Regions from separate parts of the Streptomyces synnematoformans genome, predicted to be linked through region 2. Evidence: riboswitches for the same ligand, from Rfam matches in the RefSeq annotation. Region 2 holds a riboswitch; each other region holds the start of a gene.
What was found. Region 2 has a riboswitch for cyclic di-AMP ahead of ABD317_RS22865 (aggregation-promoting factor C-terminal-like domain-containing protein). Riboswitches for the same ligand answer to the same signal wherever they lie in the genome.
Positions count from the first base shown of each region.

Region 1: linked by a shared signal. The riboswitch ahead of ABD317_RS18535 (M23 family metallopeptidase) and the one ahead of ABD317_RS22865 (aggregation-promoting factor C-terminal-like domain-containing protein) in region 2 are both predicted to bind cyclic di-AMP.
Region 3: linked by a shared signal. The riboswitch ahead of ABD317_RS19430 (LysM peptidoglycan-binding domain-containing protein) and the one ahead of ABD317_RS22865 (aggregation-promoting factor C-terminal-like domain-containing protein) in region 2 are both predicted to bind cyclic di-AMP.

Region 1 is NZ_BAAAPF010000119.1:10,216-14,599, forward strand. Features, by position in the region: gene ABD317_RS18525 (hypothetical protein) at 37-384, opposite strand; gene ABD317_RS18530 (SGNH/GDSL hydrolase family protein) at 799-1,569, shown strand; gene ABD317_RS18535 (M23 family metallopeptidase) at 1,766-2,926, opposite strand; cyclic di-AMP (ydaO/yuaA leader) riboswitch at 2,938-3,088, opposite strand; gene ABD317_RS18540 (SpoIIE family protein phosphatase) at 3,338-4,384, opposite strand, start outside.
Region 2 is NZ_BAAAPF010000171.1:10,001-14,384, forward strand. Features, by position in the region: gene ABD317_RS22840 (hypothetical protein) at 1-60, opposite strand, end outside; gene ABD317_RS22845 (ATP-binding protein) at 57-509, opposite strand; gene ABD317_RS22850 (helix-turn-helix domain-containing protein) at 744-1,604, shown strand; gene ABD317_RS22855 (DUF397 domain-containing protein) at 1,605-1,853, shown strand; gene ABD317_RS22860 (hypothetical protein) at 2,112-2,768, shown strand; cyclic di-AMP (ydaO/yuaA leader) riboswitch at 2,872-3,045, shown strand; gene ABD317_RS22865 (aggregation-promoting factor C-terminal-like domain-containing protein) at 3,052-3,948, shown strand; gene ABD317_RS22870 (FadR/GntR family transcriptional regulator) at 4,031-4,384, opposite strand, start outside.
Region 3 is NZ_BAAAPF010000129.1:12,634-17,017, reverse strand. Features, by position in the region: gene ABD317_RS19440 (cytochrome P450 family protein) at 1-182, opposite strand, end outside; gene ABD317_RS19435 (transglycosylase family protein) at 388-1,455, shown strand; cyclic di-AMP (ydaO/yuaA leader) riboswitch at 1,663-1,827, shown strand; gene ABD317_RS19430 (LysM peptidoglycan-binding domain-containing protein) at 1,904-2,509, shown strand; gene eno (phosphopyruvate hydratase) at 2,728-4,011, shown strand; gene ABD317_RS19420 (septum formation initiator family protein) at 4,152-4,384, shown strand, end outside.

The sequences.
Region 1 (4,384 bases), on a different contig from region 2:
CGGTCCGGCGTCCGGCGGTCTCCCGCGGGGAGGCGCTCACCACATCTTGCCGAGGTAGCCATACGCCGCACCGAGCGCCGCGATCACGGCGAGGCACACGGCCCACAGGCCCAGGCTCCTGCCGCCGTCCCGCAGCGCGGCCCGCGTGCCGGCGACGAGCGTGACGGGGAGGACGAACACCGGTAGCAGCATGAGCGTCCAGGAGCCCGGGGCCGTGCAGAACAGGGAGTCTTCGCCCTTGAGGGCGCAGCGGCCCAGAAGGGCGATCAGCCACAGCACGGGCGCGTAGACAACAACCACGAGGCCGCAGAGCCACAGCAGTCCGAGCCGCGCGATCCGCGCGATCCGGCCGGTCAGGCGCCAACTCCCGTCGGTTGCGAGCATTCACCGGATGATGCCGGATGACGGCGGGAGATCGGACGGTTCCCGGGCTCTGGCCGACGCGTTGTTGCGTGAACGTTACGGCAGGCCTACGTTGGTGGCGCTGGGAGCGCTTCCACGTCGCCCGTGTGCCTCCCCGCACCCGGGCCTCCAGGGGCCGAAGGGCCGGGTGTGGCTGCACGTCCCGAGGGAGGACCGCGGTCGCCATCCCCACGCCAGGGAGACGCCCTTGACGGCCTCGTCCTCCATCCCGTGCCGGACTGCCCCGGCCGCCCGCGCCGACCAGCACCCGCAAATGGTCCGGCCCTCGCGCGACTTCAACGAGGTCCCCCGCACAGAGGACCGGGCGTCGCGATCCCGTGGCCGTGGGCGTCGTCACGCTCACGGCCCAGCCCCCACGACAAAGGACGGCACCTCATGGCCAGCATGACCAGTCGACGGCAGTTCCTCTTCGGCACGCTCGCCGTGGCCGCGGCCCCCGCCGCGCTCGGCACCGCGGTCCCCGGCACGGCCCATGCCGCCCAGCCCCTGCAGGCGGGGGTGCGGGTCATGCCGCTCGGCGACTCCATCACCGACGGCTTCAACGTGCCGGGCGGCTACCGCGTCGACCTGTGGCAGAAGTTCCTGAACGGCGGCTACACGGTCGACTTCGTCGGGTCGATGCGCAACGGCCCCGGCAGCCTCGGCGACCGGGACCACGAGGGTCACTCGGGCTGGACGATCGGGCAGATCGACCAGAACATCACGGGCTGGCTGGGCGCCTACAGCCCGCAGACGATCCTGCTGCACATCGGCACCAACGACGTGTACGGCCCCGACCCGGCGGGCGCGCCCGCGCGGCTAGCCACGCTGGTCGACCGCATCACCGCGCTCGCCCCGGACGCGATCCTCTTCGTGGCCACGATCATCCCGCTGGGCTGGGACGACGCGAACCTCCGGGCGCTGAACGCCGCGATCCCCGGGATCGTGGACAGCGCGGCAGGCGCCGGGAAGAAGGTGCACCTGGTCGACATGTTCAGCGCCCTGAACGCCGGCGACCTCGCCGACGGCGTCCACCCGCACGCGGGTGGCTACAGCAAGATGGCCACGGCCTGGTACGAGGCGCTGCTGTCGGTCCCGGGCAGCATCGGCCACGTGTCGAGCCCGGCGGGGCGGCCGGCCGGGCGCCGGGGGGCGGGCCGGGGGTGAAAAGGCCGACGGCCCTGGTGTCGGGGGGTCGGCCACCAGGGCCGCCGGCGGTCTCGGCGCGCGCCCGGACGCCACGGGGGGAAGGTGCGTACGGACACGCCGGAGACGTGGGAAAGGGGCTTATGGGGGCTTGCGGTCCGTCCAGCGGGCGGGTTCCCGTTCCGGCCACGGGGCGGCCGGGCGGGGTCCGCCGCCGTCAGACCGGTGCGCCGTTGTTGCGCAGCCAGGCGAGGGGGTCTATCGCGTCCCCGCCGCCGGGTCGTACCTCCAGGTGCAGGTGCGGACCGGTGACGTTGCCGGTGGCGCCCACGCGCCCGATGACGTCGGCGGTCGTGACCTCGCCGGAGGACTGGATGATGGAGGACAGGTGGCAGTACCAGATCTCGGTGCCGTCTTCGAGCGTGAGGACGATGCGGTAGCCGTACGAGCCGGCCCAGCCGGCCTCGGTGATCGTGCCGCCGTGCACGGCCTTGACCGGGGTGCCGGTGGAGGCGGCGAAGTCCTGCCCGGTGTGGCCCGCGGCCCACATGGCGCCGGACTCGCCGAACGTGGAGGTGAGGGTGTAGCCGCTGAGCGGGGCGACGTAGCTGGCGGCGAGCTTGGCGAGGCGCTCGGCCTCCGCCTTGCGGCGGGCCTCCTCCTCGGCCTTGCGGCGGCGCTCCTCCTCCAGACGGCGCTGGCGCTCCTCTTCCGCCGCCTTCGCGTCGGCGGCCTCCTCGGCCGCCTGCTTGGCGGCCTCGGCCTCGGCGGCGGCGCGGGCCGAGGCGTCGGCCTCCGCCTGCTGCTGGTCGGCCTGCTCCAGGATGCGCGCCCGCAGGGCCTCGCCGGAGTCGGCGGCCGGGGTCGCGCTGTCCGAGCCGGTGTCGGAGGCGTAGCTGACCTGGGTGAGCGGGGCGGTGGTGACGACGGTGTCGTCAACGGCGGGCTCGTCCTCGGCGGGCATCAGCTCGCCGACGCCCGGCAGGCTCTCCGCGTCCGGGAGCTGGGCGCCTATCCCGCTCGCGACGGCGTCGACCTGGTCGGGCATGGATATCGCGACCGCGGGCTTCTCCTGCGCCGTGGCCATGCTGCCCGCGCCGACGGCGGCGAAGACGCCGACGCCGAGCACGGCGCCGCTGCGCGCCATGCTGCCGCCGCGCTGCTTGGGGAGACGCCGGCGGCCGCGGGAGGGAAGGTCGTCCTCGGGGAGGACTTCCGGGATGCCTTCGTCGGCCGGCTCTTCGGCGGCGTAAGGGGCGGGCGCATACCCCTCGGGGGCGGTACCGTCGGACGCATAACGGTCATAGCCGTCATTACCGCCGTAGCCGTAATCGTCATAGCCATGGCCGTAGCCGGGCCCAGACCTGTAGGACGCCACGAAGGCGTACTCCTTTCCTTCCTTCTCGCCTACCGGGTTAGCTGACGGGTTCGGAGCAGGAAGGTCTCCTACGGGCCCGCCTCCTGCGGAGATTGGCCCGATTCACCCCAAGGTGGTGGTTCCCCGGTTCCCTAGGTGTTGCAGTTGCTGCAGTTGTTGCACGTGCGGGATTCGGCGACGGCGCACGGAGCCGCCTCTTGCGGCGGCAGTGACGACCGCGCTGCGTTACCGCACGCTAGCGGACGACGGCGTTCGATTCCAAGCCGTTCCCGTTATTCAGTTGTTCTTTGCCGCGGACGATACGGGGCATGTGGCTGCTGAAACGGACAAGTTGCCGCGTCGGCCACACGGGGTGAGGTCCTGTCGTTAGCTGATCGTGTATCAGTTGTTATGCGGAGGGAGGCTGTTCCATTACGGAGCGTGAGCCGGAACGGGAAGAAAACGGGAGCGGGAACGGGACAGGGCGAACAGCGCCATGTCGTCCGCGACGCGCCCGCCCGTGTACCGCGTCACGTCGTCCAGGAGGGTGTCCAGCAGCTCGTGGGGACCGTCGAAGACACGGCCCGCCATCCGCTCCAGCGGGTCGTAGAACACGCCCGCGGCGTTCCGCGCCTCCGTCACGCCGTCCGTGTAGAGCACGAGCGACGCGCCCGGCGGGAACGTCACCTCCAGCAGCTCGTCCGGCCACGTCCCCAGGTCGCCCATGCCCAGCGGCAGCGCGTGCTCGTGCGGCTGCAGCAGCCGCGCCCCGCCGTCCGACCCCAGCAGCAGGGGCGCCGGGTGGCCGCGGTTGAGCAGCCGCAGCGTGCCGCCGTCGCGGTCGACCTCCGCCAGCACCGCGGTCGTGAACCCCTCCACCCGGTCCAGCCCGCTGCGCCCCGTCTCCTCACGCTGCAGCGCCCGTTCCAGCCGCCGCGCCACCCCGGCGAGCCGTGCCTCCTGCTCGGCCGCCTCCCGGAAGGCGCCGACGACGACCGCCACGGACTCCACCGCCTCCAGCCCCTTGCCGCGTACGTCGCCGACGATGCAGCGCACGCCGTACGGGCTCTCCTGCACGGCGTAGAGGTCGCCGCCGATCCGGGCGTCGGCGTCGGCGGCCTGGTAGCGGGCGGCGACCCGCAGCAGGCCGCCGCCGAAGCCGTCCGGCGGGTTCGGCAGCACGGCGCGCTGCGCGGCGACGGCGACGTGCCGGGCGGAGGTCAGCCGGCGGTAGTTGCGCTGGATGAGGACGTTCATGCCGATCGCCAGCGCGCCGATCACCGACTGCGAGATCATCTCGATGATGGACTCGGAGTACTCCGCGGTGCCGTTGGCGATCTCCAGCAGGACGTCGACGACGACCGCGGCCACGGCGGTGATCACCGTCGCGCGCAGCGACAGCAGCCCGGCGGCGACCAGCGGCGCGGACTCGAAGAACGGCGACGAGGTCAGGCCCTCCGGCGTGACCCAGTAGAACAC
Region 2 (4,384 bases):
CGCGGCGCCCGCGCCCGGTACGGCCAGCCGAAGCCGGCCGCCGGGCCCGGTGCGCATCATCCGGCCGCCCGCTCGACGACCGGCCGGCCGCCCACCGCGCCGGCCCCCGATGTGCCCGACGCGGCGGCTCCCCCGGCCGCCGGCACCTCGCGCCGCAGCTCCGCCCAGACCACGAGACCGGGCCCGGGCCGGGCGTCGTACGCCCCCCAGCTGCTGCTCACCGCGGTGACGAGCAGGAGCCCCCGACCCTGCTCGTCCGCGCCCGACCGCTGCACCCGCAGGCTTCCCGGCTCGGCACCCTGGTCGGTGACGGCCAGCCGCAGGCTGTCGGCGCTGCAGTGCAGCTCGCACCCTATGCGCCGACTCCCCGTATGCAGCAGTGCGTTGGTCACCAGTTCCGTGAGGACGAGGGCGGCACTGTCGCCCACCTCGCCCTCCACCCCCCAGCGGTCCAGTTGTTCCCGGGCCAGCCGGCGTGCGTCCGCAACCGCGTCCGCCCGGCCGGGCACCTCGAAACCGCACCGCGCCGCATCCGTTCCCGGACGGTCCCCCGGCAAGCTGGGGACCTGCGTCACGACCCCCGAACGAGGCAGCTGTGTGGACTGGCTCACGTCCCAAACTATGGTCCCGCCGCGACCACTTGGCAACCCCCACTCTGAATTTTTCAGAGTTGCCGTTGCACTGTGTCCGCCGAGCGCGGGGCGTGGCACACTGCTGGAGGCATTCCGACAGGGAGGTATGGCGTGAGCGAACCGCGGTCCGCGCCGACCGTGGGGCAGGTCGTCCTCGGCAAGCGGCTGCAGGAGCTGCGCGAGCGCGCCGGGCTGAAGCGCGAGGAGGCCGCGCGGATCCTGCGCGTCGCCCCGGCCACGGTCCGCCGGATGGAGACCGCCGAGGTCGCGCTGAAGGTTCCGTACGTGCAGCTGCTGCTGCAGACGTACGGCATCGACCAGGAGGAGGTCGACTCCTTCGTCGCGCTCACCGAGGAGGCCAACCAGCCCGGCTGGTGGCAGCGCTTCCACGACATCCTGCCCGACTGGTTCAGCATGTACGTGAGCCTGGAGGGCGCGGCGTCGCTCATCAGGTCGTACGAACCGCACTTCGTGCCCGGGCTGATGCAGACCGAGGACTACGCGCGGCACGTCCTCCGGGTCGGCTCCCTCGGCCGGGTGGGGCCCGCGGAGATCGAGCGGCACGTCGCGCTGCGGATGGAGCGCCAGGAGCTGCTGACCCGCGAGAAGGCGCCCCGGTTCTGGGTGATCGTGGACGAGACCGTGCTGCGCCGCCCGGTGGGCGACGGCCGGGTGATGCGCGATCAGGTCGACCGGCTCCTCGACGTCGCCTCGCTGCCGAACGTCACGCTCCAGATGGCGGAGTTCCGCACCGGGCACCACCCGGGCACGTACAGCCCCTTCGTCCTCTTCCGGTTCGCCCTTCCGGAGCTGCCGGACATGATCTACACCGAGTACCTCACCGGCGCCGTCTACCTCGACGGCCGGCACGAGGTGGCCTCACACCTCGCCGCGCTGGACCACATGGCGGCCCAGGCGGCGACGGCAAAACGCACGAAGGAGATCCTCCGGGACTTCCGCAAGGAGCTGTGAATGGAACGCATCTACAACGGTATGCCGGCCGCCGATCTCGGTGCCGAGGGCTGGCGCAAGCCGTGGAGCGGCGGCAACGGCGGCAACTGCGTCGAAACCATGCGGCTGCACGACGGCCGGATAGCGGTGCGGCACTCGGCCGACCCGCAGGGCCCCGCCCTGATCTACACGCCCGGCGAGATGGACGCGTTCATCGAGGGCGCCAAGGCCGGCGAAGCCGACTTCCTGCTCTCCCGGAGCCCGGAGTGATCCCGTACGACCCGGCAAACGGGGGTGTGGCCCGCAGGCGCTGACGGGGGCCACCGGCCGGGAACAGAGAGGGAGGGGACACCCGCGGGGTGTCCCCTCCCTCGGCGTTCGCGGGCGGGCCGCGCGGCTCCGCACCGGGGCGGCGCCGGTGGAATTCCAAAAATCATGAACTGTGGGTGCACGAACCGCTGCCTTCCGCGACGCAACGGCGTACGGTATGCCCCCGATAGCCCTCATCCGCCACTCGGGGAGGCCACGATGAGCGCATCACCACCCTCGTCCGCGGGCGCGGCCGCGGCCGGCGCCGACCCGGCGGTACGCGTCGGTGTGCTGCTTCCCAGGATGCCGGAGGAGCCCGGCGGCTGGCTGGCGGAGTGCGCGGCGTACGACGCCGCGGGCGCCGACGCGCTGTGGCTGGACGGCGGTCCCGACCCGGCGCACGACGTGCTGGCGCTCGCCGCCGCGCTGGCCGGCGCCACGAACCGGGCGAAGCTCGTCGTCGCCCTGCCCGACAGCGTCCCGCAGGCCGCGTGGCTGGCCCGGGCGCTGGCCACCGTCGTGCTGCTGAGCGAGCGCCGGCTCGCGCTCGACGCGGACTCGCGGCGGTGCGCGGAACTCGTCGCCGTGGCCCCCACGGTGCCCGCGTTCCGCCGGCTGGCGCCGGCCGGGCCGGGGTACGAGGAGCCGGGCGCCGGGCGCTGGACTCCGGTGGCGGCACCGGCCGGACCGGCGGCCTGGCGGGACGCGCTGGCCGGCGCCGCGGACCGCGGCGTGCACGGTCTCGTCGTACCGGCGGGGCCGCCGCTGCTGGCGGAACTGCGCCGCGGCGAAGGTGCCGAACGTCACACCCGCACCAGCCGCCCCACGCGTGCGCGCGCCGCCACGGAGCGTCAGACCACGCGTGGATCCTCGTGATCCTCTTGTGATCTGCCGTTCGATCTCCTAGTGTCCGAGTCGTTCGCAGACGCGAGCACCGCGCTCCGGTACGCCGAATCCTGCCCGTCGGAGCCCGGAACCGTCGTCCCCACAGCCGTTCGGGCAGGAGCGGGGGAACCACTTCTCCGTCGGCCGGAGCCACGGTGGCAACCGCACCGGGCTCCCCGACTCGGGGTGAAGCCGCACAGCACGACGCGGCCGGGCAACTCCAGCCCGAACCCGACAGCTCACTTCGCAGGCGTCGGAGAAAGAGCGAGCCACCATGGCCGGAACCGGCACCCGGCGCGCGCCCAAGACGCGCTCCTCCCGCCGCTACGCCGCCGCCGCGGGAGTGGGCATAGCCCTGCCCGCCATCGGCGGCGCCGCGGCGACCGCCGCGCACGCCTACACGGTCGAGAAGGGCGACACCCTCTCGGAAATCGCCGAGGACAACGGATTCGGGGCCGACTGGCAGCGGCTCTACGAGGCCAACAAGGCGGCCGTCGGCGACAACCCGCACCTGATCCTCCCGGGCCAGGAGCTGGACCTCGAAGGGAAGGCCGAGAGCAAGCCCGCCGAGGCCGACCAGACCGCCGCCAAGACCGAGAAGAAGCAGCAGCGCTACGTCGAGCACACCGTCGGCGCCGGCGAGACGCTGTCCAAGATCGCCGCGAAGTACGACGTGCCCGGCGGCTGGCAGCGCGTGTACGTCGACAACGAGAAGGCCATCGGCGGCAACCCGGCCGCGCTGAAGGTCGGCACCGAGCTGCGCATCGACACCCAGGGCGGCGGGGTCGACCGGTCGATCGACCCGAACGGCTCCTCGTCCGCCGGGAGTTCCGGCGGTTCCGGCGGCGCCACGGAGGCGTCCCAGGCGAGCGTGCCGACCACCACGTCCGGAATCCAGGCCGCGGCCCGGGAGATCGTGCCGGCGGACCAGTTCACCTGCTTCAGCAACATCGTGGAGCGGGAGAGCGGCTGGGACCACACCGCGACCAACCCCTCCTCCGGTGCGTACGGCCTGATGCAGGCGCTGCCGGGCGACAAGATGGCCTCGGCCGGCTCCGACTGGCGGACCAACCCGGTGACCCAGCTCGAATGGGGCCTGGACTACATGAACGAGCGCTACGGCAGCCCGTGCGGCGCCTGGGAGTTCTGGCAGGCCAACAACTGGTACTGACGCCCGGGGCCTGACCCGCGGGAGTCCGTCGCCGCCCCGTCGTGCGGATGCGTCCGCGCGGCGGGGCGCGGCTGTGCGCCGGCTACGCCCCGACCGCCGGCCCGTCCTGCGCCGGGCCCCGCGCCGGGACCGGGGCCGCGCTCAGCTCGGCCAGGTCGTGCGCCGCCTGCGCCAGCAGCCCGCGCATCGCCGCCTCGGCCGCGTCCGGGTCCCCGGCCCGGACCGCGTCCAGCACCGCGCGATGGCTCGGCACCGGATCCCCGGGGCGGTGCCCGGGGCCGTGCACGAGCTGGTCGCGGGCGGCCAGGCCCGTCGCGATGACCAGGTCCATGCGCGCCAGCAGCTCGTTGTGCGAGGCGGCCAGCAGGGCGCGGTGGAAGGCGAGGGCCGCCGCGACGCCCGCCGCGGAGGCCGCCGTCCCGTCCCGCGCCTCGGC
Region 3 (4,384 bases), on a different contig from region 2:
GACAGCCGCGGGTCGGCGAGCGCCTGGCGGGCGTCGGCGTAGCGGGTAACGAGCCACGCCTCGACGCCGCTGGGCAGGGTCGTCCTGCGTACGGGCGCGTGCTCGCGCAGCCAGGCGTACGCGGGATAGGGGTCGGTGGCGAACTCCTGGCCGAACAGCTCGGGGACGGGCGCGTCGGGCACGCCCCGACCGTACCGGTGGGCGTCCGGCGGCCGGCCGGGGGCGTGGCATCGGGGTACGACCCGGTGCACTTCGGGCGTTCTTCATCGTTCTCTGCCGTTCTCCGTGATCTGCGCGTGACTATCAGGCGATCAACTTGTGATCGGGGGTACTTCGGTATTAAGTTCGGCCACTGGCTCGAACACTCAGGGAACGAAAGGCACTCGCATGCGCTCGGGTAACGGACGCCACCGACGTCCCCGCCAGGCCCCCGCGTTCGTCGTCGCCGCCGGCGCGACCGGGGCGGGCATCGCCCTGCCGCTGCTGGGCGCGAGCGGCGCGAGTGCCGCCGACGCCGGTACGTGGGACCGGGTCGCCGAGTGCGAGAGCGGCGGGCTGTGGAGCGCCGACGAGGGCAACGGGTACTACGGCGGCCTGCAGTTGACCATGGCCATGTGGCAGGAGTACGGCGGCGAGGAGTTCGCCTCGCAGCCCGACTTCGCCAGCCGGGCGCAGCAGATCACCGTCGCCGAGCGGATCCTCGCCGGCATGGGCGCGGACAAGGCGTGGCCGGAGTGCGCGGACGACGCCGGGCTGGCGGCCGACCGCGACCGGCCGGAGGTCGACCCCGGCGCCGACCTGCCGCTGCCGCCCACGCTCGCCCCCGACCCCGGGGCCACCGACGGCGCGGACGGCTCCCAGGACGCGGACCAGGACGACGACGAGGACCGGCGTGCGGACCGCGACGCCGACGGCGGCGACGCCCGCGGCGGCGAGGAGCGCACCGGGAGCGGCGGCAAGCACCGCGGCGCCCAGGACCCCGGCGAGCGCGACGGGGCGGCCGGCGAGGACTCCGAGCGCGCCGACGGCTCCGGCCGGCACCGCGCCCCGGACGCCTCCGCGAGCCCCGCGCCCACCCCGTCCGACGACCTGCCCTCGCACGACGCCCCCGAGCCCCCGCGCGAGGCCGTCGAGACCCCGGGCGCCTCCGGGGCGCCCGACGCGACGGAGGTGCCCGACCCGGGCCGGGAGTGGATCGCCCAGATCCCGGGCGACTCGGACGGCGACGGTGACCGCGGGTCCGGCAAGTCCGGCGGGTCCGGTGAGTCCGGCGGCGATGCCGGGGCGGGCGACGGCAATTATACCGTCCGACCGGGTGACACCCTCTCGGATATCGCCACGGAGCATTCGCTGGAGGGCGGCTGGTCCGAGTTGTACGACGGCAACAGGAAGTCGCTCGGCACCGACCCCGACACCATCCAGCCTGGTCAGGAACTCGAATTGCGCGGTAACTGACCGGCGGCGGGTAAAGTACGCACGGATTAGTCATATTTGACGTAATCGGCTGACCGGGCTAGCTGACGGACGGAAAACCGGGCGCGGCACTTTCCAAGGTCTTTGAATCGCACACCCCTATGTGCTTACCGTCACATCGCTCGCCAACGCGAGCCCCGGTGATCGCCTCACGCCGAATCCTGTCGGCGTTCACCCGGGCCACCTGTGCATGAAGCACCGCTGACAGGAGCGGGGGACCCACGGTAAGCGCCGCTCCGGTCCAACGAGAAGGCGGACCGGACGGCTTGGGGTCAAGCCGCACGCTCGACGTACGGCCGGGCACTCACAGCCCGCACCCGACAGCTCACCTCGCAGGCGTCGGTGAGAAAAGAGCATCATGCTTCTTCCTGCCGGAACGGGTAAGCACCGCCGCCCCGCCGCACAGGCACGCCTTGGCACCCAGTCCCGAATGGCCGTACTCGTGGGCGCCACCGGAACCGCCATCGGGCTGCCGGTACTGGGCGCGCAGAACGCGTCCGCGGCCCCGATCGATACGTGGGAACGGGTGGCCGCCTGCGAGTCCGGAGGAAACTGGGCGACGAATACCGGGAACGGCTATTTCGGCGGCGTCCAGTTCTCCCAGTCGAGCTGGGAGGCCGCCGGCGGCCGCGGCTACGCCCCGCGCGCCGACCTGGCGACGAAGGAGCAGCAGATCGCCGTCGCCGAGCGGCTGCTGGCCATGCAGGGCCCGGGCGCGTGGCCCAACTGCGGCCCGCGGGCGGGCCTGGCCGCCGGCACCCCGACGACCGGGCAGATCGTCCCGCCCGCCCCGGAGGAAGCCCCGCAGGAGGCGCCGCAGGACACCGGGGCCCGCGGCGCCGGCGAGGAGACGCAGCCGGAGTCCCGCACCGTCTTCCGCGGCTTCTACTACGAGGTCCGCGAGGGCGACACGCTCGACGACATCGCCCGCCGCCACGGCGTGGACAGCTGGCAGCAGCTGTACGAGGAGAACAAGTCGGTCGTCGGCGCGGACCCGGACCTGATCCGCCCGGGCCAGAAGCTGAAGGTGAGCTAGCCCGCGGTCGTCCCGGCCCGTCCGGTGCGCGGGCCGGGACGACCGCGCCGTACGGCACCCGCCCCCGGCGGCGCCGGTCCGGGCACGTGACGTACCGCATACCGGCCACCGCATACCGTCTCGTACCGCGGAATGCGGCCGGGTGCGGACCGGGGCGGGCACCCGGGGCGGCTAGGCTCAGGGCGGAACCCGTAGCGAATCGCTCCGAAGGAGACACCGTGCCGTCGATCGACGTCGTCGTAGCCCGCGAGATTCTCGACTCCCGCGGCAACCCCACGGTCGAGGTCGAGGTCGGCCTCGACGACGGCAGCACCGGCCGTGCTGCCGTCCCGTCCGGCGCCTCCACCGGCGCCTTCGAGGCCGTGGAGCTGAGGGACGGTGACAAAGGCCGCTACGGCGGGAAGGGCGTGGAGAAGGCCGTGCTCGCCGTCATCGAGCAGATCGGCCCCGAGCTGGTCGGCTACGACGCCACCGAGCAGCGGCTCATCGACCAGGCGATGTTCGACCTCGACGCCACCCCCGACAAGTCGTCCCTCGGCGCCAACGCCATCCTCGGGGTCTCGCTCGCCGTCGCGCACGCCGCCTCCGAGGCCTCCGACCTGCCGCTCTTCCGCTACCTCGGCGGCCCCAACGCGCACGTGCTGCCCGTGCCGATGATGAACATCCTCAACGGCGGCAGCCACGCCGACTCCAACGTCGACATCCAGGAGTTCATGATCGCGCCCATCGGCGCCGAGTCGTTCTCCGAGGCCGTGCGCTGCGGCGCGGAGGTCTACCAGCAGCTCAAGGCCGTCCTCAAGGAGCGCGGCCTGTCCACCGGCCTCGGCGACGAGGGCGGCTTCGCGCCGAACCTCGACTCCAACCGGGCCGCGCTGGACCTGATCATCGAGGCGATCCAGAAGGCCGGCTACACCGCGGGCCAGGACGTCGCCCTCGCGCTCGACGTCGCCGCCTCGGAGTTCTACAAGGACGGCGTGTACGTCTTCGAGGGCAAGGAGCGCTCCGCCGCCGAGATGACCGAGTACTACGAGCAGCTCGTCTCGGACTACCCGCTGGTCTCCCTGGAGGACCCGCTGTTCGAGGACGACTGGGCCGGCTGGACCGTGCTGACCGAGCGGCTCGGCGGCAAGGTCCAGATCGTCGGCGACGACCTCTTCGTCACCAACCCCGAGCGGCTGCAGCGCGGCATCGACGAGAACGCGGCGAACGCGCTGCTGGTCAAGGTCAACCAGATCGGCTCGCTCACCGAGACCCTCGACGCCGTCGAGCTGGCCCAGCGCAACGGCTTCAAGTGCATGATGTCCCACCGCTCCGGCGAGACCGAGGACGTCACCATCGCCGACCTGGTCGTCGCCGTGAACTGCGGCCAGATCAAGTCCGGCGCCCCCGCCCGCTCCGAGCGGGTGGCGAAGTACAACCAGCTGCTGCGCATCGAGGAGATCCTCGACGACGCCGCCGAGTACGCCGGCCGCAGCGCCTTCCCGCGCTACAAGAACGGCTGAGCCGCCCGGCCCGTACGACATCGGCGCCGGCACCCGCCCGGCCCCGGCCGCACCGCGTAGGGTGCGACCGGGGCCGCCGACCGGCCACCGCATGCCGCCCGGGCGCCGGGCGCCCGCCCGGGGAGGAGGACGCGACACACATGGCCAGGGAGCGCTTCTCCACCACCACCCGGCTGAAGCTGCTCGGCGAGCAGGCCGTCAGCCGGGTCTCCGAGCGCGTCTACCGGGCCCGCCCGCCGCGCCGCAGCCGGCTGACCGGGCGCGCCGCGGTGCTCGCGCTCGTCGTCTGCTCGCTGGTGGTGGCCCTCGCGTACCCGCTGCGGCAGTACATCGCGCAGCGCGCCGAGATCGCCGAGCTGGAGCGGGACAAGCG